Regions from separate parts of the Streptomyces sp. RLB3-17 genome, predicted to be linked through region 3. Evidence: riboswitches for the same ligand, from Rfam matches in the RefSeq annotation. Region 3 holds a riboswitch; each other region holds the start of a gene.

Region 1 (7,037 bases), 2.2 Mb from region 3:
GATCTGCCCGACGTCGAGACCGGCGTGCTCGATCCGCGTCCTGGCCTGCGCCTCGGTCTTCGCCAGCAGCAGCGGGACCTTGGTGAACTGGCCGGAATTGATGTACCAGACGCCCGCGCCGAGCCCGAGCACCAGCACGACCGCGGCGATGATCGCGAACATGCCGCGCCGGGGCCGTGAGCCGCGCCGCGGGGGAGCGGGCGGTCCGGACTCGAACCGGCTGGTCTGCTCGAACCGACTGGTCCGGTTCACCGGGTCGCCGGCGTCGCCGCCGTCCTCGTGGCCCTCGTTCACCGGCAGCAGGCGGGGCACGGACAGCGAGCGCGGGATCACGCTCGTACGGTCGCCCGCGTTGTCGTGTCCCACGGCGAGCGCCTGCGGGGGTATGGCGTCGAGCTGCTCGGCGGTGAGACCGGCCCGCGCCTGGAGGACCTGGCCGAGCAGCGCCACCGCGTCGTGCGGGCGCACCTCGGGGTTGCGGGCGGTCGCCGCGGCGACCAGCTCGTCCAGGGCGTACGGCATTCCGGGCACGGCGGCCGAGGGCGGCGGCACATCCGCGTGCAGGTGCTGGTAGAGCACCTGGGCGGGGGAGTCCCCGGAATGCGGCTTGCCGCCGGTGAGCATCTCGTAGAGGACGACCCCGCAGGCGTAGACGTCGACGCGGGTGTCCGCGGTGCCGTGCTCGATCTGTTCGGGGGCGAGGTACGACACGGTGCCGAGGACGGACCCTGTCGTGTTCGTGACGGTGTCCACGGCCCGGACGAGGCCGAAGTCGGCCACCTTGACCCGCCCGTCGTCCCCTATCAGGACGTTCTCCGGCTTCATGTCGCGGTGCACGAACCCGGCGCGGTGCGCGGCGCCGAGCGCGGCGAGCACCGGCTCCAGGACGTCCAGGGCGGCCCGCGGTTGCAGCGCCCCCCGCTCGCGCAGCACGTCACGCAGGGTGCAGCCGGCGACGTACTCCATGGCCAGGTAGACGTACGACCCGTCCGCGCCCTGGTCGAAGACCTGCACCACGTTGGGGTGCGCGAGCCGGGCCACCGACTTGGCCTCCCGGATGAACCGCTCGACGAACGAGCCGTCGGCGGCCAGCGTCGGGTGCATCACCTTGAGCGCGAGCACGCGGTCGAGGCGGGTGTCCAGGGCCCGGTAGACCGTGGCCATCCCGCCGACCGCGATCCGTGCGTCGACGCGGTAGCGGCCGTCGAGCACTTGCCCGACAAGCGGGTCCTGAAGGGTCGTATCCACGCAGGCGAGTCTACGAGCCGCCACTGTCACCCCCACCCTTCCGGCCAATTCCGGAGCGGGACTGCAGCCGACCTGTGACGGATCTCGCACGCCAGATCGATCCGGTCCACATGTCGTGCACAGGGAAGGTAAGGCAGCCTGCCCCGCCACCCCCCCAGCCGCCAACGGCGCCCCGCCCCCACAGGCGACCCCCACTTTCCAGCCGACTGGAAACGGACGGAGCGCGGGCGGGAGAAACAACACACCGGCGCCGGGCGCCTAGAAAGCAGGACGCTCAGGGTCCAACCGCGCCAGCCCCTCCGCAGGAGACGACGCGGAGGCGAAGTGCCGCCGAGGAATCCGCCCCGCACGCCAGGCGAGCCGCCCGGCTTCCACCGCGTGCTTCATGCCCTCGGCCATCAGCACCGGCTCCTGCGCCCGGGTCACGGCCGACGCCAGCATGACGCCCGCACACCCCAGCTCCATCGCGAACGCCGCATCCGACGCCGTACCGGCCCCCGCGTCCAGAATCACCGGCACACGCGCGTGCTCCACGATCAGCTGGAAGTTGTGCGGGTTGCGGATGCCGAGACCGGACCCGATGGGCGACCCGAGCGGCATGACCGCCGCGCACCCCACGTCCTCCAGCTTCCGCGCGAGCACAGGATCGTCGTTGGTGTACGGCAGCACGGTGAACCCGTCGTCGACCAGCGTCTCGGCGGCGTCCAGCAACTCGATCGGATCCGGCAGCAGGGTCCGCTCGTCGGCGATGACCTCCAGCTTGATCAGCTCCGTACCGAGCGCTTCCCGCGCGAGCCGCGCGGTCAGCACGGCCTCGCCCGCGGTGAAACACCCCGCCGTGTTCGGCAGCACCCGGATGCCCAGCTTGTCGAGCACGGACAGCACCGAGCCGTGCGCCGAGGGATTCACCCGCCGCATCGCGACCGTCGTCAGCTCCGTGCCGGACGCCACGAGCGACCGCTCCAGGACGTCGAGGCTGGGCGCACCCCCCGTACCCATGATCAGCCGGGACGAGAAGGACGTACCTGCGAGGACAAACGGATCGTCGGCCATGGTTCAGCCTCCTTGGACTGCGGTGAGGACTTCGACGCGGTCTCCCTCGGAGAGGGCCGTGGACGACCACCGCGTGCGCGGGACGACGGTTTCGTTGAGCGCGGCGGCGACGCCGGAGGGCGCGACGGTGAGGGTGGCGACGAGCGTGTCGAGGGCCGTGTCGGCGGCGACGAGCCGTCGCTCTCCGTTGACGAAGATGTTCATACGGTCTGCTCCGTGAGTGCGGTGCTGAAGCGCCCGGGGGCGAAGGGGCGGGCCTCTTCCGGGAGCTCGCCGGTGGTCAGGACGTGCGCCATGGCGTCCCCGGTGACGGGCGTGAGCAGGACGCCGTTGCGGTAGTGCCCGGTGGCCAGCAGCAGCCCGTCGAGCGCGGTCGGGCCGAGCAGCGGCGCGTTGTCGGGCGACCCGGGCCGCAGGCCCGCGCGCGTCTCGGTGAGCGGCAGCTCGGTGATCCCGGGCACCAGCTCGTGGGCGTCGCGCAGCAGCTCGTAGACCCCGCCCGCGGTCACCGTCGTGTCCCAGCCCAGCTCCTCGCTGGTGGCGCCCACGACGAGCTCACCGTTCTCCCGCGGCACCAGATAGACCTGGCTGCCGCGCACCACGGCCCGCACGGTCCGGCTTAGGAACGGCGCGTACCGCTTCGGCACGGTCAGCCGCAGCACCTGACCCTTCACGGGCCGTACGGGCGGCAGTACGTCGGCGGGCACGCCCGGGAGCTTTCCGCTGAGGCTCCCCGCGGCGAGCACCACCTGCCCCGCCGCCAGCTGTTCGCCGCCCGTCGTGACGACCCCGGCGGCCCGGTCCCGTACGACGGTCAGGCGCTCCGCCCATGTCCGGTGGAACTCCACTCCGGCCCGCTCGCACGCCGTGACCAGGGCCTTCGCGAGCCGACGCGGGTCGATCTGGTGGTCGCCGTCGACCCGCAGCCCGCCGCGCACGCCCGGCGCGAGCATGGGCTCCAGACGGCGGCACTCCCGGCCGCTGAGCCACTCCGATTCGAGCCCCGAGCGGTGTTGCAAGGCGTGCAGTTCGCGCAGGTGGGCCCGGTCGTCGGCGTCCATGGCGACGGCCAGAGTGCCGCACCGGCGGTAGCCGAGGTCCTGGCCGCTCGCCTCGGTGAGTTCGGCGGCGAAGTCGGGATAGCGGCGTGCGGAGGCGAGGTTCAGGCCCAGCAGGGTCTGCTCGCCGTAGTGCAGCTCGGTGACGGCGGCGAGCATTCCGGCGGCCACCCGTGCCGCCCCGCCGCCCGGCTCGGGGTCCACGACCGCGACCGTGAACCCGCGCTGCGCGGCCCGCCAGGCGGTCACGAGACCGATGATCCCGCCCCCGATGACGAGGACGTCTGACACACGTGCGTCCGATGACGGCGCATCCGAGGAACGTGCAGGTGTACGCGTAGGCGACATGGGCGTCCAGCCCCTCCCTTCGCCGGCATGACCCGGATCAGGTTCGTACGGTCGGAGGCCGCCAGCCTCCCTCTCAGCCCGGTGCGTCCGGGCTCCCGCGAGTGCTTTACGTTGGCCACCCTAGCCCGCTGCCGTATGTCTCAGTAAGGGAGCCTCCGTCCATGGCCCGTACGCTCGACGGCCTGGTCCTCGCCCCGGTCGCCGACCAGGCCCCCGGGCAGGTCGGTACACGCACCCGGTTCACCTACCACGAGAAGGACGGCGAGATCTGGGCCGAGTACGCGGGCGGGGACGTCGTACGCGGTCACCTCGTGGGGACGCGGGAGGGCGACCGCCTCGACTTCCGGTACGTGCAGCTGAAACACGACGGCAGCACCTCGTCGGGCCACTGCGTGTCCGTGGTCGTGGAGCTGCCCGACGGACGGTTGCGCCTGGAGGAGACCTGGGCGTGGGAGTCCCAGGACGGGAGCGGTACGAGCGTTGTGGAACAGGTCACTGCGCACGTCCCCTGACTGACAGATTGTCAGTTGTCTATGGTGATCAGGTGAGCGAGCAGACGCGGGCACAGGTGCGGGCGCAGGGGCGTACGGCACGGCGGGTCGTCATCGTGGGCGCGGGCATGGCCGGCGTACAGACGGCGGTCGCCCTGCGGGAACAGGGCTTCACCGGGGATGTGACGCTGATCGGCGCCGAGCCGCACCAGCCCTACGACCGGCCACCCCTGTCCAAGGCGGTGCTGCTCGGCAAGGCCGAGGGCTCCGCCTTCGACATCGACTTCGAGGCGCTGGACATCGAACTGCGGCTCGGCTGCGAGGCCCTGGGCCTGCGGCCCGCGGACCACGAGCTGGACACCGAGGCGGGACCGGTGCCCTACGACGTCCTGGTCCTCGCGACCGGCGCGGAACCGATCCAGCTGCCGGGCTCGGAGGGCGTTCCCGGCGTCCATCTGCTGCGGACCCTGGACGACGCCGAGCGGCTGCGCCCCGTGCTCGCCCAGCAGCACGACATCGTGGTCGTCGGGGCGGGCTGGATCGGTGCGGAGTTCGCGACGGCGGCACGTGAGGCCGGGTGCGCGGTCACGGTCGTCGAGGCCGCCGACCGGCCGCTGGCCGGCGCGCTGCCCGCGGAGGTGGCCGCGCCGATGACCGCCTGGTACACGGACAGCGGCGCGTCGCTGCGCACCCACGCGCGCGTGGAGCGCGTCGAGCCCGGCGCGGTGGTCCTTGACGACGGCACGCGGGTGCCGGCGGGCGCCGTGGTCGTCGGCATCGGCGCGCGCCCCGCCACTGCCTGGCTGGCCGGCTCCGGCATCGAGCTCGGCGCCCACCGCGAAGTGGTCGCCGACAGCCACCTGCGCACCTCCGTGCCGGACGTCTACGCGGTCGGCGACTGCGCCTCCTTCCCGTCGGGCCGCTACGAGGAGCGCCTCCTCGTCCACCACTGGGACAACGCCCTCCAGGCGCCGCGCACGGTCGCGGCGAACATCATCGGCGAGGCCCCGGTGGCGTACGACCCGGTCCCGTACTTCTGGTCCGAGCAGTTCGGCCGCTTCGTCCAGTACGTCGGCCATCACGCCCCCGCCGATACGACCGTCTGGCGGGGCGACCCGTCGGGCGCGGCCTGGACGGTGTGCTGGCTCCGCGAGAGCCGCCTCGTCGCCCTGCTGGCCGTGGGGCGTCCCCGTGACCTGGCCCAGGGCCGCCGCCTGATCGAGGCGGGCATGCCCATGAACCCGGACATCCTGGCCGACCCGTCCCGCCCCCTGAAGGACGCCACGGCATGACCGCCCGGTTTCCGTCGCCCGGACGGCGGTCCGGGGGGCGCTCGGGTACCGAGTGTCAGTCCGGGATGGCAGGCTTGTCCCGTGACCGAGATTGACGCAAAGATCGATGCTCTCGTCCCCGCCTGGCTCACCCTCCCCGACATCGCCGAACAGCTCGGCGTCGAGGTGACCCGCGTCCGGCAGTTGGTCAAGGAGGGCCAGCTGATCGCCGTACGCCGTGGTGAGAACCGCGCGCTGCACGTCCCCGCCGCCTTCATCGACGGGAACGAGCAGAAGGTCGTCAAGGGCCTGACCGGCACCTTGACGCTCCTGCGGGACGACGGCTTCTCCGACGAAGAGATGCTCGAGTGGCTCTTCACCCCCGACCCGAGTCTGCCCGGCACCCCCGCGCAGGCTCTGAGCGAGAATCGCGGCACGGAGGTGAAGCGCCGCGCCCAGGCGCTCGCCGTCTGATTCGACCGACCCTCCGGCGTACGGACCACGGCCGGCCCCGGACCACCCCGGCCGCCGCGGTCCGTACGCACCGCACCACGTCCGTAGGGTGCGTACGACATCCGTACGCACCGCACCACGGGGGACACACGCATGCCCGAGAACGCCGCCCGCACCCGCCTCGCCGACGCCCGCGTCTACCTCTGCACGGACGCCCGCAAGCGCCAGGGCGACCTCGCCGACTTCCTGGACGCGGTCCTGACCGGCGGCGTCGACATCGTGCAGCTGCGCGACAAGGGCATGGAGGCCGCCGAGGAACTGGACCACCTCCAGGTCTTCGCGGACGCCTGCGCCCGCCACGGCAAGCTCCTCGCGGTCAACGACCGGGCGGACGTCGCCCACGCCATCGGCGCCGACGTACTCCACCTGGGCCAGGGCGACCTCCCGGTCCCCGCCGCCCGCGCGATCCTCGGCGACGAGGTCCTGATCGGCCGCTCCACGCACGCCGAGTCCGAGGCCGCGGCCGCCGCCGTCCAGGACGGCGTGGACTACTTCTGCACCGGCCCCTGCTGGCCCACCCCCACCAAGCCCGGCCGCCACGCCCCGGGTCTCGGCCTGGTCCGTCACACGGCCTCCCTCGTCACCGACCGCCCCTGGTTCGCCATCGGCGGCATCGACCTCGGCAACCTCGACGAGGTCCTGGAGGCGGGCGCCCGCCGGGTCGTCGTCGTCCGGGCGATCACCGAGGCGGCGGATCCCGGCGCGGCGGCGGGAGAGTTCGCGAAGCGGCTGCGTCAGGTGTGAGTGGCGGCCGCGTCAGGCACAGGCCGTGCCCCCCGGGCGCGTCGATGGTCCGATCAACGATCGGACCGGTTGTCCCGACAGGTGTCCGAGGGGTGGACAAGAAGTCGACAAATCGGACAATTGGCGTCGGTTCGGTTGGGAGACCGCCGCCCCCTGACTAACCTGCCGGTATGGCCCTCGGATCTGCTTCCACCAGGACTGATCGCGCACGCACCGTGCGTGACATGCTCGGCACCGGCAAGGCGACGTACTCCTTCGAGTTCTCCGCGCCGAAAACCCCCAAGGGCGAGCGGAACCTGTGGAACGCGCTG
Region 2 (7,037 bases), 2.2 Mb from region 3:
GTCCCTCGAGGAGCGGCACCTGCTCGTCTGGGACGTTCTCCTGCGCCTTCGTGCGGACGATGAGCTCGACCCAGCGCAGCGCTCCGCCCGTGTGCCGCACGAGCCGCTCCAGCGACCAGTCCGGGCAGGTCGGCACGGTCGCCGACAGGTCGGCCCCGGACGTCACCACGTCCCTCAGCCGCCGCACCTCCAGCTCGATCGCGTCGCAGTAGCGGTCATGTGCGAGTAGCGTCATGATCCGCAGCCTATGGCGCCGGGCTCCCCGAGCATCACGATTTCGGCTGCCTCGAACGCCACACCGACCTCGTCACCGGGCGCGGGCGCCTCCCGCAGCGCGCACGCCGCCTCGATGAGCGGCGCGCCTTCCGGCTTCAGCTGTACGGCGACGTGGGTGCCCCGGAAGGTGCGTGCGGCCACGGTGCAGCGCAGCCCGTCCGCGGGGTCGACCAGCCGCACCCCAGCGGGCCGTACGAGAAGCGTGCCGGGGCCCTGCGCGGTGCCCTCCGGCACCGGGACCTTCCCCCACGGGGTGTCCGCGAGCCGATCGCGCACCGTCGCCGCGACCACGTTGTCGAAGCCGAGGAAACGGGCCACGAACTCGTCCGCCGGGTACTGCCAGACCTCAAGTGGCGTGCCGGACTGGGCGATCCGTCCCTCGCGCATCACCACGACCCGGTCGGCGAGCGCGAAGGCCTCGCCCTGGTCGTGGGTGACGGCGAGCACCGTCGTGCCCAACTCGCCGAAGAGCTGCCGGAGTTCGACGACCAGCCGTTCGCGCAGCGCACGGTCCAGCTGGCCGAGCGGCTCGTCGAGCATCAGCAGCCGGGGGCGCGGGGCGAGCGCACGGGCCAGCGCGACCCGCTGCTGCTCACCGCCGGAGAGGGCGGCGACGGCGCGTGCCCGGGCTCCGGGCAGCCCCACCAGCTCCAGCAACTCCTCTACCCGTGTGCCCTGTTGTTCCTTCGACGCGCCATGCATCCGCAGCCCGAAGGCGACATTGCCGCCCACGTCCCGCTGCGGGAAGAGCTGGTGGTCCTGGAACATCAGCCCGACACCCCGCTTGTGCGCGGGCACCCCGGCCTGGTCGCGTCCCGCCAGTAGCACGCGGCCCGTGTCGAGCGACTGCAGTCCGGCCACCGCCCGCAGCAGCGTGGACTTGCCGCTGCCGCTCGGTCCGAGCACACACACGATCTCGTGCTCGGCGACATCGAGGCCGACGGCGTCGAGCACCGGCCGACCGCCGAAGCGTACGGTCGCGGCCTCGACCCTCAGCAGGGCGCCGTGCGTCCGGGTCTGGGTCTCGGTCTCGGTCCAGGTACGGGTCCGGGTCCGGGTCCGGGGATGCTCCGTTGTCCCCTCCTGTGTCTCCTCCGTCGCCTGCTTCGCGAATCGCGCCATCAGAACTCCCCCGTCCGGTCGGTGCGGATGCGTTCCAACAACAGCAGGGCCACCGCGCACACCACCATCAAGATCGTCGAAAGGGCCATCGCCTGGCCGTAGTTGAGGTCACCCGCGCGCCCGAGCAGCCGGGCCACGGCGACCGGAAGGGTCGGGTTGTCGGGCCGCGCGATGAAGACCGTCGCCCCGAACTCGCCCAGCGACACGGCGAAGGCGAACCCCGCCGCGATCAACAGCGCCCGCCGCACCATCGGCAGATCGACCTCCCGCCACACCCGCCAGGGCGAGGCTCCGAGGACGGCGGCGGCCTCCCGGAGCCGTCCGTCCACCGCCCGCAGCACCGGCAGCATGGTGCGTACGACGAAGGGGACGCCCACCAGAGCCTGCGCGAGCGGCACGAGGATCCAGGAGGAGCGCAGATCCAGCGGCGGTTCGTCGAGCGCGATCAGGAAGCCGAACCCGACGGTCACGGCGGACACGCCGAGCGGCAGCATCAGCAGCGCGTCGAACCCCCGCACGAGACGCCCGGTCATGGAGGTCCCCCCGGTCGAGCGATGCCGAGACTGGGGGAGGGTGAGCGCGGCGGCCGCCAGACCGCCGATCACGACGGCGATGGCAGTGGCGGCCAGCGCGTACTCCAGCGAGTTGCCGATCGCCGCGATCGGCGCCACCAGGAAGATGCCGCTGTCGGCCGAGGTCAACGCCTTGTAGTACGCGAATCCGTAGCCGCCGGGTGCGTCCAGGGACCGCTGGACCAGTACCCCGAGCGGCAGGACGAGAAGAACGAGGATGCTCGCCAGGACTCCGCCCAGCAGCGCCCACTGGCCGGCACCGCGCGGCCTGCGCACGGTCGCCTCCGGAGCCACCAGGCGCAGGGCGGTCTCCCGGCGGCGTACGGTCCAGGCGTGCACGGCGAGGATCGCGCCGACCGCCACGAACTGGACGATCGTCAGCACCGCCGCGGTCGCGAGGTCGAAGATCTCCGAGGTCTGCCGGTAGATCTCGACCTCGAGGGTGGAGAAGGTCGGGCCGCCGAGGATCTGCACCACACCGAACGAGGTGAAGGTGAACAGGAAGACCATCAGCGCGGCGGCGGCCACGGCCGGGCTCAGCGCCGGCAGCGTCACCTTGCGCCAGGCCGCGAACCGCGAGGCACCCAGCATCCGCGCGGCCTCCTCCTGACGCGGGTCGAGCTGCGACCAGAGCCCGCCGACGGTCCGTACGACCACCGCGTAGTTGAAGAAGACGTGCGCGAGCAGAATCGCCCAGACGGTGGTGTCCAGCCGTACGCCCCACAGCTGGTCGAGGAGTCCGCCCCGGCCCACCAGGGCCAGGAACGCCGTACCGACCACGACCGTCGGCAGTACGAACGGGACGGTCACCACCGCCCGCAGCACCTGCTTGCCCCTGAAATCGAAGCGCGCGAAGACATACGCGCCGGGGAGCGCGATCAGCAGCGTGAGCGCCGTGGAGGCGAATGCCTGCCAGGTGGTGAACCACAGGACGTGCCGGATGTCGGACTGAGCGAGCACCTCACCGATCCGTCCGAACCGCCAGGCCCCGTCGGTCTTGAGGCCACGGGCGACGATCGCGGTGACGGGATAGGCGAAGAAGACGGCGAAGAACGCGACGGGCAGGGCCATCAGCCCCATCCGCGTCGCGCTCTCCTTGCGGCTCCTTCGAGGCGCTACTTCAGTACGAGCGAGGTCCACGACTTGACCCACTGGTCACGGTTGTCGGCGATCTTGGCGGGCGCCAGGGTCTCGGGGTCCTTGGCCTGCGGGCCGAACTTCACGAACTCCTCGGGCACCTGGGCGGTCTCGCGGACCGGGTACACGAACATGTTCAGCGGCATGTCGTCCTGGAACTTGACGCCGATGAGGAAGTCGAGAAGCGCCTTGCCGCCCTTCGTGTTCTTCGCGTTGCTCAGCAGCCCCGCGTACTCGACCTGGCGGAAGCAGGTGCCGCTCGCGACCCCGGTCGGCGCGGTCTTCGGCTTCGGGTTCGCGTAGATCACCTCGGCGGGCGGGGAGGAGGCGTACGAGACGACCAGCGGCCGGTCGGCCTTGGCCTTCTTGCCACCCGCGGACCCGGAGAACTCGTCGTTGTAGGCCTGCTCCCAGCCGTCGACCACCTTCACGCCGTTGGCCTTGAGCTTCTTCCAGTAGTCCGGCCAGCCGTCGTCCCCGTACCTCGCGGCGGTCCCGAGCAGGAAGCCGAGGCCGGGCGAGGACGTGGCCGCGTTCTCGGTGACGAGGAGGTTCTTGTACGCGGGCTTGATCAGGTCGTCGAAGGAAGCCGGCGGGGCCAGTTTGTGCTTGCTGAAGTAGGCCTTGTCGTAGTTGACGCAGATGTCACCGGAGTCGATGGGCGTGACCCGGTGCCTGTCCTGGTCGATCCGGTACTGCTGGACGATCTGGTCGGAGCCCTTGGCCTCGTACGACTGGAACAGCCCGTTGTCGAGCGCGCGGGACAGCAGGGTGTTGTCGACGCCGAAGAAGACGTCGCCCTGCGGGTTGTCCTTGGTGAGGATGGCCTTGTTGACGGCCTGCCCGGCGTCGCCGTCCTTGAGGACCCTGACCTTGTACCCGGACTGCTTCTCGAAGTCCTCCAGCACGCTCTTCGACACGGCCCACGAGTCGTGGCTGACGAGCGTGACGGTCTTGGAGTCCCCGGCACCGGCGCTGTCGGAGGACCCGCACGCGGACAGCGTGACGAGGCCCAGTCCGATGACGACGGCCGTGGTCGTCCTCTTGGTGATCACTGAATTCCTCCTGGGATGACCAGGAAGAGACGCGGCCCTGCCCGGGATCCTCGGAAGGTTCCCGGGCAGGGCGCAACAGCTTGAGTGATGCCCGAACTTCCTACCCAGAATGACCTGGGCAAGGTTCAGAGGGTCTGCGGTCCACCGGTGCTCCGGCTACCGCACTCTCAGCGCTGTGGCGCTCCCCTGTCGGAATATGAAGATGTGGTTGGACCTCGCCACATTACCGCTCGGTGGCGGCGAGCTGACCACAGGCTCCGTCGATCTCCTGGCCCCGGGTGTCCCGGACGGTCACCGGCACCCCGTGAGCCGCGATCGCCTCGACGAACGCCTTCTCGTCCTCGGGCCGCGAGGCGGTCCACTTCGAACCCGGTGTCGGGTTCAGCGGGATGAGGTTGACGTGCACGGGCTTGCCCCTGAGCAGCCGCCCGAGCCGGTCACCACGCCATGCCTGGTCGTTGATGTCCCGGATGAGGGCGTACTCGATGGACAGCCGACGCCCGGACTTGGCCGCGTACTCCCAGCCGGCGTCCAGCACCTCGCGCACCTTCCACCGCGTGTTGACGGGGACGAGGGTGTCGCGCAGCTCGTCGTCCGGGGCGTGCAGCGAGATCGCGAGGCGGCACTTGAAGCCCTCGTCGGAGAACCGGTGGATGGCGGGCACCAGCCCGACCGTCGACACGGTGATCCCGCGCTGCGAGAGCCCGAGCCCGTCCGGCTCGGGGTCGGTGAGCGCGCGGATGGCGCCCACGACCCGCTTGTAGTTGGCGAGCGGCTCACCCATGCCCATGAAGACGATGTTGCTCAGCCGCGCCGGGCCACCCGGGATCTCGCCGTCCCTGAGCGCCCGCATCCCGTCCACGATCTGGTGCACGATCTCGCCCGTGGACAGGTTCCGGTCCAGGCCGGCCTGTCCGGTGGCGCAGAACGGACAGTTCATCCCGCAGCCCGCCTGCGAGCTGATGCACATGGTCACGCGGTCCGGGTAGCGCATCAGCACGGACTCGACGAGTGTGCCGTCGAACAGGCGCCACAGCGTCTTGCGCGTGGTGTCCTGGTCGGTCGACAGATGCCGCACGACCGTCATCAGCTCGGGAAGCAGCGCCTCCTGGAGCTTGCCGCGCGCGGCGGCCGGGATGTCCGTCCACTCCGCGGGGTCGTGCGCGTACCGCGCGAAGTAGTGCTGCGAGAGCTGCTTGGCGCGAAACGGCTTCTCACCGATCGCGGCAACCGCCTCTTTGCGCTCGGCGGGCGTGAGGTCGGCGAGGTGCCGCGGCGGCTTCTTGGCTCCGCGGGGGGCGACGAATGTGAGTTCTCCGGGCTTAGGCATGGCCATACCAGTGTCGCAGATCGAATTGCGTGACCTGGGCCGCGAGCCGGGCAGGGGTCCGCCCTTGCGATCAGATCCACATTCCGCCGAGGACAGAGGCTTTCGTCTGATCACGCGTCCGGCCAGGCGTCCGGCGCGGTCGGGGCGGCTGTCGGCGTGGTCGAGGTGGCTGTCGGGGCGGTCGGTTCGTTGGGGAATTTGAGGGTATTTGCCTTATATGAGTACTGCATCGATGTATTTGGCGGAGCCCAGCGGTCTGATCAGCCTCGCGCTGTTCTTGATCGCCGTGGCACTCATCACACTCCTGGGCGGCAGCTTCTGGCTGAGCTGCCGTATGCGGACCCGCGCACCGCGTCTGCCACGCGCCGAGGAACAGCCGCATGTACCGCAGGGGGGTCCGGTCCGCGAGATGCGGGAGGTCCGGGAGCCCGCCGAGGTACCCAAGGTGGCCAAGGGCCAGCACGCTCTCACCCCGTACGAGCTGACCCACATGTCGACCCGTACGAGCCCGTCGCAGAAGCGCGAGCGCTGGCACGACGGCGGCAGCGGCTCGTTCGGCAGCGGTGGACTGGGTCACCACTGACCCGGGGCCGTCGGCCACCCGGCGAGAAGTCGTCCGGCCGCCCGACGAAAAGGGGCCCGCCGTCCTGTGGACGACGAGCCCCTCAGTAGCATGCGCGCAGGTCAGCCGGATCCCACGAAGAGCACCAGCAGCAGCCAGACCACCGGCGCCGTCGGCAGGAGCGAGTCCAGCCGGTCCATGATCCCGCCGTGGCCCGGCAACAGGGTGCCCATGTCCTTGATGCCCAGGTCCCGCTTGATCATGGACTCGCCGAGGTCGCCGAGCGTGGCGGTGGCCGCGACCGCGAAGCCCAGGATCAGCCCCTGCCACCACGTGCCGTCCTCGATCAGGTACTGCATGCACAGCGCGCCCCCGACCATCGCGAAGGTGACCGCACCGAACAGGCCCTCACGGGTCTTGCCGGGGCTGATGCGCGGCGCCAGCTTGTGCTTGCCGAAGCGCCAGCCGATCGCGTACGCGCCCGTGTCGCTGACGACCGTCAGCAGCAGGAACGTCAGGACGCGGCGGGGACCGTCGTCGGCGGTCAGCATCATGGCCACGAACGTCGCCAGGAACGGTACGTAGAAGGCCGCGAAGACGCCGGCCGTGACGTCCTTGAGATAGCCCTCGGGCGGTTCCGTCATCCGCCAGACCAGGACCGCCAGCGCGGTGAGCGCCATCGCCACCCACGCGCCCTCGGCGCCCCGGACGTAGCCGGAGACGACCATCGCCGCACCGCCCACCGCGAGCGGGACGAGCGGCGCCTTGATGCCCTTGCGCTCCTCGAGCCGTGACGTGAGCTCCCACAGGCCCACCACCACGGCGACCGCTATGACCCCGACGAACACGGCCTTGACGACGAACAACGACGCGACGATCACCGCGCCGAGCCCGACGCCGACCCCTATCGCGGCACCCAGATCGCGTCCCGCACTCTTCTTCTGCGGTGCGGGCGCGGGCTGTGGGACGGGGCTGGGCATGGG
Region 3 (7,037 bases):
CGATGAGGCGCTGCGCTCCGCCCCACACCGCCCGGAACTCGCCGCTGTCGGCCAGCGGCTCAATGCCGAACAGCTGCGCACGATGGCGCTCAACGCCACCGCACTCATCACGACGGCCGCGGCGACCGAGTACGCGCACTACGTGAAGGTCCGCGAGGAACTGCGCCGCCCGGCGCCGTCCACCCCAACCGTGAGCGAAGGCGCCGGCTCCGCGGAGCCCGGCGCGACCGCGATGGGGCTCGCCGCCACCATGGGCGAGGTCACCGAGACCGCCGGAGCCGGCGCGATCGCCGTCGTCGCGGTGCTCGCGCCCGTCCTCGCCGGAACAGCCGCGGCGATCTTCCTGCTCGTGGGATTCATCCTGAAGGTCCTCACCCCCGAGCTGGCGTTCGCCCAGACCCTGCTGACCACCGGGTGGGTCTTCGGCGCGGTCACGGCGGCCGCGATCCTGGTCGCCGCGGTCGGGCTGCTGCTCACCGCTCTGCGCAACGGCTCGTCCTCGCTCCGGGCCGGAGCGCCCGGCGAGCTCAACGCGGAGGTGGCCCGGGCCAGGGAAGCCTGGCGCGAGGCCCTGCTGGAGCGCGGCATCATGCCGTTCCTCCGGGAGGCCCTCGCCGATCCGGGCTCGGCGGCACTGACCCGTCCGTCACCGACACCGACCACCGGCCGCATGCCGCACCTCGGCTACAACCGGCCGGGGTTCAGCAGCCCCGACGGCGGACCCGCGGCCGGCCCGCGCCCGAGCTTCACCAGCCCGGACTTCACCAGCCCGGACTTCGGGGGGCCCGAGCACCAGCCGGAGTGACACCCGGCGGGCCGACACCGGGGTGACGGGAACGAGGGGCCTGCGCCAATACGGCGCGGGCCCTTTTGCCGCTGCCCACCCCTTCACCCTCACCGGCGCCCGCCCCGCTCGTACGGTCCTGGTGCGCCCCGTCAGATGATGCCGAGCCCCCGGGCCGCCGTCATCCAGGCCGGGAACTGGGAGAGCAGCCGGTCGTACAACTCCGGGTCCGGTACGCCGCTGATGTCGTCCACCGCGAAGAACCCCACGTTGTCGACGCGCCGACCGGGCAACGTGTCGAACCGCTCCAGCACGCCGTAGTTCGACCGCCCCAGGCCCACGAACTGCCAGAAGATCGGCTCCTCCACCGCGGCCCTCAGCTCCTGCTCGATCGCCTTGTTCCGGTAGACACCTCCGTCGGAGAAGAACAACACCAGCGTGGGATCGACAGCCGGATGCTCTCGTACATACGTACGCACCTCGGCGATCGCCTTCTGCTCCTCGTTCTGGATACCGACCGACCGCATGTCCACCTGCCCCGGCAGCAGGCCCTTCCGTGGCTTGTTGCTCCGCCGGAACAGGCTCAGCTCACCGACCCGGACATGGAGCTCCAGCCACTCGGGCAGCTCGCCCAGACTCAGGTCGGGCAGCCGGGCGGCATGGGAGGCGAACGTCCACGCCTGCATCACCCCGTCGTCGTCCAGCTGCGCCGCCACCGCGGCCATCCGCTCCACCACGTCGGCCACGACGCCCTTGGAGTACAGGAGCGACATGGAACCGGAGGCGTCGAGGATCAACACGACGCGCGCCGTGACCCCCTCCGCACCGTGCTTCCGCAGACTGACCGCCACCTGCTCCTTGCGCAACGAGAGCCGCTTGCGCATGTCCACGGGCAACCGTTCCTCGCCCTTGCTGAGACGCGGGGAGGAAGCCGGGGACACTGATGGTGCCGGAGGTGCCGAGGGCGCCGGCGGGGCGCCCGCAGCGGTGGAAGCGGCCGTCCGTGAGCCAGTCGGCGGGAGCGCGGGAGAGACCGCCGGTGTGCCCCCGGGTGAAACCGTCGGCTCCGGCCCGGGCGCACCGGCCCCGTCGGACTCCACGCTGATACCGAAGTCGGTGGCGAGACCGGCCAGCCCGGACGCATAGCCCTGTCCGACCGCCCGGAACTTCCACTGACCTCCCCGCAGATACAGCTCGCCCCCGATGAACGCCGTCTCCGTCGTGGCCTCCATCTCGAAGCGCGCGATCTCCTGCTGGGTCCCGGCATCGAGCAGCCGCAGCGTCAGTCCGGACAGCCCGCCGAAGGTGCCGCCATCGGCCGAGGCGCACAGGACGACCCGCTCGATCTCCGGTTCCAGGGCACGCAGGTCCACCTCGACGGTGTCCGTCGTGGCGGCGCCGTCCCGCTGCTTCCCGAGATGCCGTACGGCGCCGGAGGCGTGCCGCGGCTGGTTGTAGAAGACGAAGTCCCCGTCGTCCCGCACACGTCCGCCCGGGCCGAGCAGCAGCGCCGAGGCATCCGCGTCCGGTGCACCGGCACCTCCTCTCCAGCCGAGCACGGCCCGCACCGCCCCGGCGGCGACGGGAAGGTTGGCGCCCTTGCTCATGGATGTCGATGTCATGGGCCCAGTCTGCCGAGAGAAGCCGGCCCGGGAGCCGTTCGTTGCGCTGGATCTACGCCGCGAACGGCTCCGGGCACGACTGCGCGTGCGTGCGGCTCAGTCCGCGAGCGGCAGATAGACCCGGTTGCCGGCGGCGGCGAACTCCCTGGACTTCTGCAGCATCCCCTCGGCGACCTCTTCGGCCGACGCCCCCGCGGCCGCCGTACCGCCGAACTGCTCGGTGATGCTCTGGCTGATCTTCATCGAGCAGAACTTCGGGCCGCACATGGAGCAGAAGTGCGCCGTCTTGGCGGGCTCGGCCGGCAGGGTCTCGTCATGGAACTCCCGTGCCGTGTCCGGGTCGAGGGCCAGGTTGAACTGGTCCTCCCACCGGAACTCGAAGCGGGCGTCGGACAGCGCGTCGTCCCATTCCTGCGCACCCGGGTGCCCCTTGGCGAGGTCGGCTGCGTGGGCGGCGATCTTGTAGGTGATGACGCCGGTCTTGACGTCGTCACGATTGGGCAGGCCCAAGTGCTCCTTGGGCGTGACATAGCAGAGCATGGCCGTGCCCCACCAGGCGATCATCGCGGCACCGATGCCGGAGGTGATGTGGTCGTACGCCGGCGCGACGTCCGTCGTCAGCGGGCCGAGCGTATAGAACGGAGCTTCATCACAGATCTCCTGCTGAAGGTCGATGTTCTCCTTGATCTTGTGCATCGGGACATGTCCCGGGCCCTCGATCATCGTCTGCACATGAAAACGCTTCGCGATCGTGTTGAGTTCCCCGAGCGTCCTCAACTCCGCGAACTGAGCAGCGTCGTTGGCGTCCGCGATCGACCCGGGCCGCAGCCCGTCGCCGAGCGAGTACGTGACGTCGTACGCCGCGAGGATCTCGCAGAGTTCCTCGAAGTTCTCGTAGAGGAACGATTCCTTGTGGTGCGCGAGGCACCAGGCCGCCATGATCGAGCCGCCGCGCGAGACGATGCCGGTCTTGCGGTTCGCCGTGAGCGGCACGTACGGCAGCCGCACGCCCGCGTGCACCGTCATGTAGTCCACGCCCTGCTCGGCCTGCTCGATGACCGTGTCCTTGTAGATCTCCCAGGTCAGCTCCTCGGCGCGGCCGTCCACCTTCTCCAGAGCCTGGTAGAGCGGCACCGTGCCGATGGGGACGGGGGAGTTGCGCAGGACCCATTCCCGCGTGGTGTGGATATTGCGACCGGTGGACAGGTCCATGACCGTGTCCGCGCCCCAGCGGGTCGCCCAGGTCATCTTCTCGACCTCCTCCTCGATGGAGGAGGTGACGGCGGAGTTGCCGATGTTGGCGTTGACCTTCACCAGGAACCGCTTGCCGATGATCATCGGCTCGATCTCCGGGTGGTTGACGTTCGCGGGCAGCACCGCGCGACCGGCGGCGATCTCCTCGCGTACGACCTCGGGGTCGACGTTCTCGCGGACCGCCACGAACTCCATCTCGGGTGTGATCTCGCCCCGCCGGGCGTAGGCGAGCTGCGTGACCGCCTCTCCGGGACGGCCTCGACGCGGCTGGCGTGGCCGCCCCGGGAAGACCGCGTCGAGGTTGCGCAGGCCCCCGCGCGGCGAGGTGTGCTTGATTCCGTCGTCCTCGGGACGGACGGGACGCCCCGCGTACTCCTCGGTGTCACCGCGGGCGATGATCCAGTTCTCGCGCAGTGGCGCGAGGCCCCTGCGTACGTCGGTGTCAACGACCGGATCGGTGTACGGGCCGGAGGTGTCGTACAGCGTGACGGACTGCCCGTTGGTGAGGTGCACTTGACGGACCGGCACCCGCAGATCGGGGCGCGAACCCCCGACGTATCCCTTGTGCCAGCCGATGGACTTCCCGGCCTCCCGCGGCTGTTCGCCCTCGGGCGTGGCAGGCGCCCCGCCCATCTGGCTGGAGGCAGGCGTGCGTACGTCCTTGTTGGTCATGAGACCTACTCCCTACGCCGGCATTACCCGGTAACAGGTTCGGCGGTCGACGCAGCGGATTCCGTCTGCCGACGTCCCTTGTGAAACATCACTCGTTCCACGTGAAACATCGCTAAGACGGAGGTCAGCGCCCTCTCAGCCCGGTGCTCCGAGCTCCCGCGTGTGCAAAGGTGACTCCACGCTAGCGTCATATCTGGCGCGGTGAACAGAGGGCCCTCGCCGTTCTTGCGATGATCGGTCGGTGACCACAACGCAGCAGCCCCCGTTCCCGCCGTCCGAGCCGCCGCGCCGACGCGGTCCCGGAGACGGCTATGGACCTGGCTCCGGAGACGGCCGCGGACACGGGCCGGGCGGTGGCCCCGGCCCCGGTCCAGGCGGCGGGCATGGGCACGGACCGGGTGAGGGACACGGGCACGGCCCAGGGGACCGACACGGACATGGGTCTGGGTCTGGGAACGGACCTGGGCCGGGGAACGGGCACGGCCGTGGCGACGGGCACGGATCTGGGGACGGACACGGATCCGGGCACTCGCACAGTCACAGCCATGGGCCCGCCACGCCCGTCTCCAAGCATCTGCGCAAGGTCATCGCGGCCATTCTGATCCCCTTCGCCGCCGCGGTCGTCGTGGGTCTCGCGGTGCTCTGGCCCGGTGGCGCCCCTTCCCACGAGCGCACCGGCGTCGGCTTCGACCGGCAGACCCAGCAGGCCACGGTCACCAAGGTCGACAAGGTCAGCTGCAAGTCCGTGAACGCGTCGGGGGAGACCCCGACCGGCAACACGTCCACCGCCGAGGGCTCCTCCGCGCAGCAACAGGCGACGGGCGACTGCAAGAAGGCGACGATCCGGATCGACACCGGCAAGGACAAGGGCCGTACGTTCACGGAGATCATCCAGCCCGACCAGTCACGACAGTTGCACGAGGGCGAGAAGGTCGTGGCCGCGTACGAGCCCTCCGCGCCCAGGGACCTGCAGTACTCGGTCACCGATGTGAACCGGAAGTTCCCGATGGCGCTGCTCGCCGGGATCTTCGCGCTGGCCGTCGTGGTGGTGGGCCGGATGCGCGGTGTCATGGCGCTGGTCGCCCTGGCCATCAGCTTCGTGATCCTGACCTTCTTCATCCTGCCCGCGATCCTGCAGGGCTCGAATCCGCTGGTCGTGGCCGTGGTCGGGGCGAGCGCGATCATGCTGATCGCGCTCTACATGTGCCACGGCCTCTCGGCCCGTACGTCGGTGGCGGTGCTCGGCACCCTGCTCTCCCTGGTGCTGATCGGCATCCTCGGCTCGGAGTTCATCGGCTGGGCGGCGCTGACCGGCAACACGGACGACAACACCGGTCTGATCCACGGCCTGTATCCGTCCATCGACATGAGCGGTCTGCTGCTCGCGGGCGTCATCATCGGTTCGCTCGGTGTGCTCGACGATGTGACGGTGACGCAGACCTCGGCGGTCTGGGAGCTGCACGAGGCCAGCCCGACGATGGGCTGGCGCGATCTGTACCGCGCGGGAATCCGGATCGGCCGTGACCACATCGCATCGGTCGTCAACACGCTCGTCCTGGCGTACGCGGGTGCCGCGCTTCCCCTGCTGCTGCTCTTCTCGATCGCGCAGAGCAGCGTGGGCACGGTCGCCAACAGCGAACTGGTCGCCGAAGAGATCGTGCGCACCCTGGTCGGCTCGATCGGCCTGGTCGCCTCGGTGCCGGTGACCACGCTGCTGGCCGCCCTGGTGGTCTCCGCGGACCGTCCGGCAGTCCCGGCCGCCGCCACGGAGCCTGTCGAGAGCAGGGCGCCGGCACGCGGCGGGAAGGGTCGTCGCCGCAAGCGCTGAAGCCTCCCCACGCCCGCGTCGCGTGAGGAAGCGCACTCCGCTTGGGGGACTGGAGGCTTCAGCCCGTGCTCTGCTCCTCCGCCAGGATGCGGTCCAGCGCCTCGTCGAGGTGGGCGTCGAAGTCCGCGAGGGAACGCTCCTGCCCCAGCGGCACCAGCTTGTCCGTGCGGTCGAGGAAGGCCACGAGCGGCGCCGCCCCGGACCGGAACAGCGCGTGGTCGCCCCCCACCTGGAGCCGGATCAGCACCTCACCGAACGCCTCCGGGTCGGCGGGCGCGATGTGCACATCCCCGTCACCGCACGGCCGTCCCACGCCGTCGATCAGCAACTCCCGCCCGAACGCCCAGGTCACAGGCGCGTCGCCGGGCAAGTGGAAGGTCAGCCGCACGGCGTAGGGATCACAGGTCTCGTAGCGCAGCTCCACCGGAATGCGGAAAGAGAGCTCCTCCGAAACGAGGAAGCTCATCATGACCTCTGCCTGTACCGACTCGCGCATCGCCTACCCCGTCGTTTTGCCGTCGACCGGCCAGGAATCATCCCCCTGACTCTGCTGAAATATTGCTCAACGTGCATGCGAGATCACAAGGAGTGAGTTTTCAGATACTGATAGAGATCGCGAGTGTCCCCAGCAGTCTGCCGATCTCACCTTGCAATTGCCGCGCCGCGGGCAGCAGTCGATCGGCCTGGTGAAGAGGGAGAGAAAAGGCCATTGCGGCGGCAGTCGTGCCGACCGTGATGGGAAGGGCCGCACAGACCGTGCCCAGCGCGTACTCCTGGCGCTCGATGACGGGCTCCATCCGCCCCGTCCGCTCCAGCCGCCGCAGCAGACTGACGTTGTCACGCACCGTATAGGGAGTGATCGACTGCACGGGGTAGC
Region 4 (7,037 bases), 4.0 Mb from region 3:
AGCAGCCGTCCGTGTCGTAGTCGAAGGCCGGCTGGAACGTCTGCTCCAGTCCGTCCGCGTTGGCGGGCAGGGCCTGGGGCGGGGCGGCGAGGGCGCTGCCGGGGAAGGCGACGACCAGGGCGACCGCACTGCCGAGGATGAGCGAGACCTTGCGGATGCGCGAGCTTCTCTTCACTGCGTCCTCCTGATCGACCGCGATGTGGGGGTGGGCCGGGCACACCCGGTCGAGTTGGCATGCCCAGATCACCATTCCCCCTCCCGTCGACAACGCAAGCGTCAGGGGGTGTCTGAGTGATGAATGAAGAAGGGCCAACCAACGGACACGGAGGCGGAGTTGGGCGACGGCTCCCCACCCGGCAGCCGGGACGTGGGACGCGCGAGGATACGGCTACGCCCCGGACGTCACTTCGGCGGAGCCGACGAGGGCAGGCGTTTGAGCCACCGGGTGGCGAGTGAGTGGGCGAGCGTCGCGACCAGGATTCCCGCCAGGGTGGTGACACGGTGCGCGCACTCGGGAAGCAACCGGCTGACGGGTTCGAAGACCAGGACCTGCACGACCACGAAGGCGGCGGTGGCCGCGAAAAGGCCCCCGGCCGACTCCCTGGTCCACCGCTGCCGCTCCGACGTGACGGTGGTGGACCCCGTCTCCGGGGGTGGCGCGAACGGATCGGTCACGCCGCCGTTGTACCGGTCACCGATCGGCACTACGAAGCACACGATCAACGGCACCCCCGAGCGCCGTCGGACGGACGCACGACGGTGGTACGAGCGGCCGTCCGCGCGGCGCGGCCACAGGGGACGGCCGCGGGGGCACCCTCATCCGCGGGTCTCGGGCCCCCAGTACTCCGGGCCCACACCGCGCCAGTCGATGAGGGGGGACACCGCCGCGTTCACGGGGTCCACGTCGAGACCCGCGCGTCGCAGGAATTCGGACAGGTCCTCCAGGTTGTAGGCCAACCCGAGGTTCTCGCCGTGCACTCGGACTCGGCGGCCACCGGTGTCACTCGGCGGAGCCACGATGACAGGCAACGGTTCGGACATGGATCCAGCCTCGCCTCTCCGGTCCCGGCCTGCATCCCGGCCCTGGAAGTGTGGGTACGTCATACCCGAATTCAAGCACGTGTTCGATTTCCAGCGCACGGCCACTCGTCACTCGCGCCGCCGACGGTCACATCCCGGCGTCGGGAGCCTTGATGATCTTGCCGTTCTCGTCGATGGTGTGGGTGCTCCAGTAGGTGTCCCACTTGTCGCCGACGTGCCGCGGGACCTTCCCTTCGGGATAGCGGACGTATCCCTTCGGCGGCTCGTCGCCGTTGGACACGCAGGCGCTGCCGGTGCCGCCCACCGTCATGACCGGGTACTCGCCACCGCCGCAGCTCGCGTCCTCGGTGGAGCAGCCGGTCAGCATCGCGAGGGTCACGCAGGCCAGCGCGAGGCCCAGGGCGGACCGCGCCGGGCCCCCGCTGATCACGGACGACGGTCGGTGAACTCGGCTTGTCATACGCACGATGGCTCCCCCTGGACGGCTTGTGGGACCAGCCTGCGCGAGACAAGGAAATCGACCATGAGTACGCGTACTCGGATGCGGTGGGCCGTCGTACCCGATTCCACGTAGGCACGGGGGAAGCGGCCGACCCCACCCAGCCGAGCCACCCTCAGCCCGCATCGGCGATTCGGTTGAGCCATTCCTCCATGAGGCCGCGTTCCGGCGCCGTCAGGGCGTCGGTCTGCGGGAGTACGGCCCGGAGGGTGACGGCGGCCACCACGGGCCCGGGTGCGGGCGCGACAGGGGCCTCCGTGGCGATCGCCGCGACGACCGCCTCGCGGGCGGTGCGGGACAGCTCCGGGTCCCGGCGGTCCTCGGGGGTGGCGATGAGCGTGAGCGTCGTACCGCAGCCGGCCGCGTGGACGAGGTCCGCGGCGCGGTCCTCGGGGACGCGCAGCCGACCCGCCTCGGCGATGCGCCGGATGTGCTCGGCGAGGACCTCGAAGGCGGCGAGCGCCGCGGGCGAGGGCGCACCGGGGCGGTACCGGCCGTACATCAGGGTGTACAGCGCCGGGTTGGCCAGGCCGAGGCCTACGTGCAGATCCCAGCCGGCTCGAAGGTCCTCGACCGGGTCATCGGTGGGCTTCCGGGCGGTCTTGCTGGTCAGGTACGCGGTGAAGCCGTCGGCGACGACCGCGTCGAGCAGGCCCTCTTTGTCGCCGAAGAGCCGGTAGATGGTCGGCGGCTGCACGCCCGCCGCGGCGCTCACCGCCCGGGTCGAGACCGCGTCCGGCCCGCCTTCGGCCAGCAGCCGGGCGGCGGCCGCGACGATGCGTTCACGGTGCCCGTCCGCCGCGGTGACGTCCTCGCTCTCCATGATTCCGACGATAACAGAATTCTGTTACCGCCGAGAATTTCCAGTGATACCGTCATTGCGTTATCGATGGAAACAGGAAGAGGTTGTCATGATCATCATCACCGGAGCCAACGGCGGACTCGGCCGGCTGATCACCGAGCGGCTGCTGGAGCGCGTCCCCTCCCAGCGGATCGGCGTCAGTGTGCGCGACCCGGAGAAGGCACGAGAGCTCGAAGACCGGGGCGTGCGCGTCCGCCGGGGCGACTTCGGTGACCCCGCGAGCCTCGCGGACGCCTTCGAGGGCGCCCGGCAGGTCCTCGTCGTGTCGACGGACAGCACCGGCGCGGACGCCGTGCACCATCACCGCACCGCCGTCGAGGCCGCGGCGGCAGCCGGAGCCGAGCGCATCCTCTACACCAGCCACATGGGCTCGAACCCGTCCTCTCCCTTCGCTCCGATGCGCGACCACGCCGCGACCGAGGCGGCGCTCCGGGAGTCCGGGGTCCCCTTCACCTCACTGCGCAACGGCTTCTACGCCTCCTCAGCCGCGATGCTGCTGGGCCACGCGCTCGAGACGGGCGAACTGGCCGCGCCGGAGGACGGACCGGTCGCCTGGACGGCCCACGCCGACCTCGCCGAGGCGGCGGCGCTCGCGCTCACCGGCGAGGGCCTCGACGGGACGACACCGGCGCTCACCGGCCCCGAGGCGCTCGACCTGGCCGACATCGCGGCGATCGCCACGCGGCTCACGGGCCGCGAAGTCCGCCGGGTGGTCGTCTCCGACGCCGACTACCGCGCGAGCCTGCTCGCCCGCGGTCTGCCCGCGGCCGGCGCCGACCTGCTCCTCGGCCTGTTCGCCGCGAGCCGGCAGGGACAGTTCACGCCGGTCGACCCCACGCTGGGCCGCCTGCTCGGCCGACCCACCACGGCTCTGGCGGAATTCCTGAGGACAACGATTACGCCGACCGGCTGACGTCGGACCTTCAGGCGCGCGTCCGCCAGCCGTGGTCGACCGGTCCGAGGCCCGCGCCCAGGGCGAATCCCGCGGCGATCGCGCCGGTGACGTACTCCTTCGCCAGCCGCACCGCCTCCGGCACCGCCCGCCCCTGCGCCAGCCCCACCGCGATGGCCGAGGCCAGGGTGCAACCGGTGCCGTGCGTATGGCGGTTGTCGTGGCGCGGGGCCCGGAACCAGTGTTGTTCGGTGCCGTCGGTCAGCAGGTCGACGGCCTCGCCGGGCAGGTGGCCGCCCTTCACCAGGACCCAGCGGGGCCCGTACGACAGCAACTGTTCCGCGGCCCGGCACATGTCACGCTCGCCGGTGGCCTTGATCCCGGTCAGCTCGGCGGTCTCGTCGAGATTCGGGGTGGCGACCGTCGCGAGCGGCAGCAGGGCGGTCCGTACGGCGTCCAGCGCGTCGTCCGCCAGCAGCCGGTCGCCGTGCTTGGAGACGCTCACCGGGTCCACCACCACGGGCGCGCCGACGTCCGAGAGCAGTTCGGCGACGGTCTCGACGAGCAGGGGCGAGGCGAGCATGCCGGTCTTCACGGCCTGCACACCGATGTCGTCCACGACACTGCGGTACTGCGCGCGCACCGCCTCGGCGGGAAGCTCCCAGGCTCCCTGCACGCCGAGGGAGTTCTGCGCGGTGACGGCGGTGAGCACGCTCATCCCGTGCGCGCCCAGCGCGAGCATGGTCTTCAGGTCGGCCTGGATGCCGGCGCCGCCCCCGGAGTCCGATCCGGCGATGGTCAGGACACGGGGCGGGGTGGTCGGCGTGTTCGCGGACATGGTGGGTGTCACTCCGTACGAAGGGGGTGAGAGGGGGGCGGGGTCAGCGGCGCAGGCGCAGCGGGGCGTAGACCAGCAGGGCCGCGAGGAACGCCACGCCGTAGGCGGTGTCGGCGCCGTGCAGGGCGTGCGCGACCGGGCCGACGTACAGGCTGGTGCTCATGAACGGCACCGCGGCGGCGAACGCGGCGGCGAACGCCACGAGCGCGGGCCACCACGGACGCGGGCGGGCGCTCTCGGCGGCCAGGTCGACGGGTGCGCCGCCGCGGGCCCTGGCCCGGGCGAGCCAGTCGACGGCGACGATCGCGACGAACCCGGGAATCCAGTAGCCGACGAACAGCAGGACGTTCTGGAAGCGGGCCGTGGTGTCGGCGGCGTGCATCCACAGCACGAGCGGGAAGCCGAGGAGGGCGGCCAGCGCGGCGGCGGCCGGGCGCGGCAGCCGTACGCCCATGGTCTGCAGGGCGAGCGAGCCGCTGTAGTCGTTCATGGCGTTGCTGCTCAGCGCGGCGAGCGCCACGGCGAGCAGGCCGAACGCGCCGAGGGCGCCGCCGCCGAGCAGGGTGTCGACGCCGCGGGCGGTCTGGTCGGTGAAGACGGCCGCGCCCCACAGTCCGAGGGCCTGGACGGCCACGAAGGACACGCCGATGCCGGCCAGGGTGTACCAGAACATGCGCGGGCGGGACGCCGTACGCGGCAGATAGCGGCTGAAGTCGCTCGCGTACGGCGCCCATGACAGCGCGAGGCTGAGCGCGATCGTGCAGGTCAGGACGAAGGCCCCGGCCCGGTCGGCGCCGTGCGCGGTGGCGGCGGGGGTGGTGTGGGCGCCGCTCAGGAGCTTCACGGTCAGGGCCACGAACGCGGCGGCGAGAGCGAAGGTCATCACGGTCTGGAGCCGGTGGATCACCTCGTAGCCGAGGACGCCGAGCGCCCCCTGCGCCGCCATCATGACGAGCACGCCCAGCCAGAACGGCCAGCCGCACAGCTGGGCCAGCGCGTCTCCGCCGAAGAGGCCGATCAGCGCGTCCCAGGCGATGGACGACAGCCACTGCAGGGCACCGGGGACGACCACCGCCCGGCCGAACGCGAGGCGGGCGAGCGGCAGTTGTCCGGCGCCGGTCTGGCTCCCCCAGGTGCCGAGGTACGCGGTCGGTACCGCCCCCAGGAGGGTGCCCAGCACGACGGCGACGAGCGCGGTGGAGAAGTCCAGGCCGAGCGCGATGCCGACGGTGCCGGTGAACACGCCGGTCATGGTCAGGTTGGGGGCGAACCACACGGTGAACAGGCGGCCGGGGCCGCCGTAGCGGTGGTCCTCCGGGACCGGGGCGATTCCGCGCGCCTCGACGTGCAGGTCCCCCGGGGCGGTGGGCATCCGCCCGTCGAATACGCCCTGCGGGCCTCCGACGGCCACCTCACCGCGAGCGTTACGGGCATACGGCAACGACATGAGACATCCCTCCGCCAGTCCTAACTGGTTCAGGTTCGACGGGTGTGATCTCAGCCCTCGTGCGGGGCACCCCGTGTCCGGTTCGGCGCTCAGGATAGCCCGGCGGGCGTGGTCTGCCCCAGGGGGAGGGGGTCCGCGCGGGCCGTACGGCCCGTGGCTACGCGTCGACGCTCGGTTCCCGGCCCTGGTACGCCGCAGTCAGCAGGGCCAGTACACCGTCCACGGTGACCTCGCGCGGGTTCGGATACGGCTGCCCGGCGGCCTGCTCGGCGGCCACCGCCAGGTCGGTCTCCTTGAGGCCGAGTTCGGCGAGGCCCCGGGGGGCGCCGAGGCTTCCGGCCAGGGCCCACAGGGCATGGGGGACGTCGTCGGCGCCGCCCAGGGCGCGCGAGAGCGCCGTGACGGCCCGGGGCGCGGCGGGGGCGTTGTAGGCGAGGGCGTACGGGAGGACCACCGTGTGCGTCTCGGCGTGCGGCAGGCCGAAGGTCCCGCCGAGGACGTGGCACAGCTTGTGGTGCAGGCCCATGGTGGTGGCGCCGAGACAGGCGCCGCAGAGCCAGGCGCCGTAGAGGGCCCGGCCGCGCGCGTCGAGGTCGTCGGGGGCGGCGGCCACCAGCGGCAGGGCCTGCGTCATCGCCCGTACGCCCTCCTCGGCCATGAGCGAGACGAGGGGCGAGGCGTCGGGCGCGTAGAGGGCCTCGACGGCGTGGGCGAGCGCGTTGACGCCGCTGGTGACGGTGAGGGGGACGGGGAGCGAGAGGGTGAGTTCGGGGTCGTAGACGACGCTGCGGGGCTGGACGGCGGGGTCGCGTCCGGTGCGCTTGGCGCCGTGCTCGGTGAGTCCCCAGACCGGGGTCATCTCGGATCCGGAGTAGGTGGAGGGCACGGCGATCAGGGGCAGGCCGGTGCGCAGCGCGATCGCCTTGCCCAGGCCGATCGCCGAGCCGCCGCCGACCGCGACACACCCGTCGGCGCCGGCCGCGCGCGCCGCCTCGACGGCCCGGTCGGCGACCTCGACGGGTACGTGCATCCGGGCCCCGGCGTACAGCCCCGCGCAGGCCCCGCCCAGGGCGTCCGCGACCGCGCGTGCCGTGCCCTCCCCCCTGCTGCCGCAGACCACCAGCACCCTGCGCAGCCCGAGCCTGGCGGCCTCGTCGGGGGTCGCGGAGACGGCGGCGCCGGGCCGGAAGACGATCCGCGCGGGCTGGGTCTCGTACGAGAAGTCGAGCGGGGTGTTCCTGTCGGTCATGGTGCTCATTCCGGTTCGAGTACGAGGTCGAAGCGGGCGTGGCGGAACGGGTTCGGGACGCCGAACTCCCGTGCCAGGGACGGGTCGTCGGTCTCCGTGAAGTCCTGTACCAGGGTCTTCTTGACCGCGAACACCGCGTCGGAGTCCAGGTAGTCGCTGCCCGCGACGAAGATGTGTGTGGTGACCGGGGCGTGGCCCTCGGCCGAGGC

Evidence for each region. A riboswitch is a leader RNA that binds a small molecule or an ion and turns the genes downstream of it on or off. The one in region 3 is predicted to bind thiamine pyrophosphate.
Region 1: it holds a riboswitch for thiamine pyrophosphate, as region 3 does, so the genes downstream of both, thiO (glycine oxidase ThiO) here and thiC (phosphomethylpyrimidine synthase ThiC) in region 3, are expected to answer to the same signal.
Region 2: it holds a riboswitch for thiamine pyrophosphate, as region 3 does, so the genes downstream of both, FNV62_RS36070 (thiamine ABC transporter substrate binding subunit) here and thiC (phosphomethylpyrimidine synthase ThiC) in region 3, are expected to answer to the same signal.
Region 4: it holds a riboswitch for thiamine pyrophosphate, as region 3 does, so the genes downstream of both, FNV62_RS43845 (purine-cytosine permease family protein) here and thiC (phosphomethylpyrimidine synthase ThiC) in region 3, are expected to answer to the same signal.

The regions. Positions count from the first base shown of each region.
Region 1 covers NZ_CP041610.2:3,553,094-3,560,130, reverse strand. The annotation lists gene pknB (Stk1 family PASTA domain-containing Ser/Thr kinase) at 1-1,248, opposite strand, end outside; gene FNV62_RS16495 (thiazole synthase) at 1,507-2,301, opposite strand; gene thiS (sulfur carrier protein ThiS) at 2,305-2,505, opposite strand; gene thiO (glycine oxidase ThiO) at 2,502-3,707, opposite strand; TPP riboswitch at 3,705-3,816, opposite strand; gene FNV62_RS16480 (hypothetical protein) at 3,869-4,219, shown strand; gene FNV62_RS16475 (NAD(P)/FAD-dependent oxidoreductase) at 4,252-5,490, shown strand; gene FNV62_RS16470 (Rv2175c family DNA-binding protein) at 5,572-5,943, shown strand; gene thiE (thiamine phosphate synthase) at 6,076-6,726, shown strand; gene metF (methylenetetrahydrofolate reductase [NAD(P)H]) at 6,897-7,037, shown strand, end outside.
Region 2 covers NZ_CP041610.2:7,967,938-7,974,974, reverse strand. The annotation lists gene FNV62_RS36085 (maleylpyruvate isomerase family mycothiol-dependent enzyme) at 1-235, opposite strand, end outside; gene FNV62_RS36080 (ABC transporter ATP-binding protein) at 232-1,398, opposite strand; gene FNV62_RS36075 (ABC transporter permease) at 1,398-3,050, opposite strand; gene FNV62_RS36070 (thiamine ABC transporter substrate binding subunit) at 3,086-4,159, opposite strand; TPP riboswitch at 4,242-4,360, opposite strand; gene rlmN (23S rRNA (adenine(2503)-C(2))-methyltransferase RlmN) at 4,386-5,492, opposite strand; gene FNV62_RS36060 (DUF6479 family protein) at 5,710-6,075, shown strand; gene FNV62_RS36055 (phosphatidate cytidylyltransferase) at 6,177-7,037, opposite strand, start outside.
Region 3 covers NZ_CP041610.2:5,762,208-5,769,244, forward strand. The annotation lists gene FNV62_RS26170 (hypothetical protein) at 1-805, shown strand, start outside; gene FNV62_RS26175 (VWA domain-containing protein) at 937-2,406, opposite strand; gene thiC (phosphomethylpyrimidine synthase ThiC) at 2,503-4,332, opposite strand; TPP riboswitch at 4,325-4,502, opposite strand; gene FNV62_RS26185 (YibE/F family protein) at 4,574-6,160, shown strand; gene FNV62_RS26190 (SsgA family sporulation/cell division regulator) at 6,219-6,656, opposite strand; gene FNV62_RS26195 (IclR family transcriptional regulator) at 6,757-7,037, opposite strand, start outside.
Region 4 covers NZ_CP041610.2:9,751,596-9,758,632, reverse strand. The annotation lists gene FNV62_RS43880 (NPP1 family protein) at 1-175, opposite strand, end outside; gene FNV62_RS43875 (hypothetical protein) at 403-675, opposite strand; gene FNV62_RS43870 (hypothetical protein) at 817-1,041, opposite strand; gene FNV62_RS43865 (SCO0607 family lipoprotein) at 1,169-1,501, opposite strand; gene FNV62_RS43860 (TetR/AcrR family transcriptional regulator) at 1,656-2,363, opposite strand; gene FNV62_RS43855 (NAD(P)H-binding protein) at 2,452-3,315, shown strand; gene thiD (bifunctional hydroxymethylpyrimidine kinase/phosphomethylpyrimidine kinase) at 3,326-4,132, opposite strand; gene FNV62_RS43845 (purine-cytosine permease family protein) at 4,176-5,579, opposite strand; TPP riboswitch at 5,569-5,663, opposite strand; gene FNV62_RS43840 (maleylacetate reductase) at 5,737-6,828, opposite strand; gene FNV62_RS43835 (intradiol ring-cleavage dioxygenase) at 6,834-7,037, opposite strand, start outside.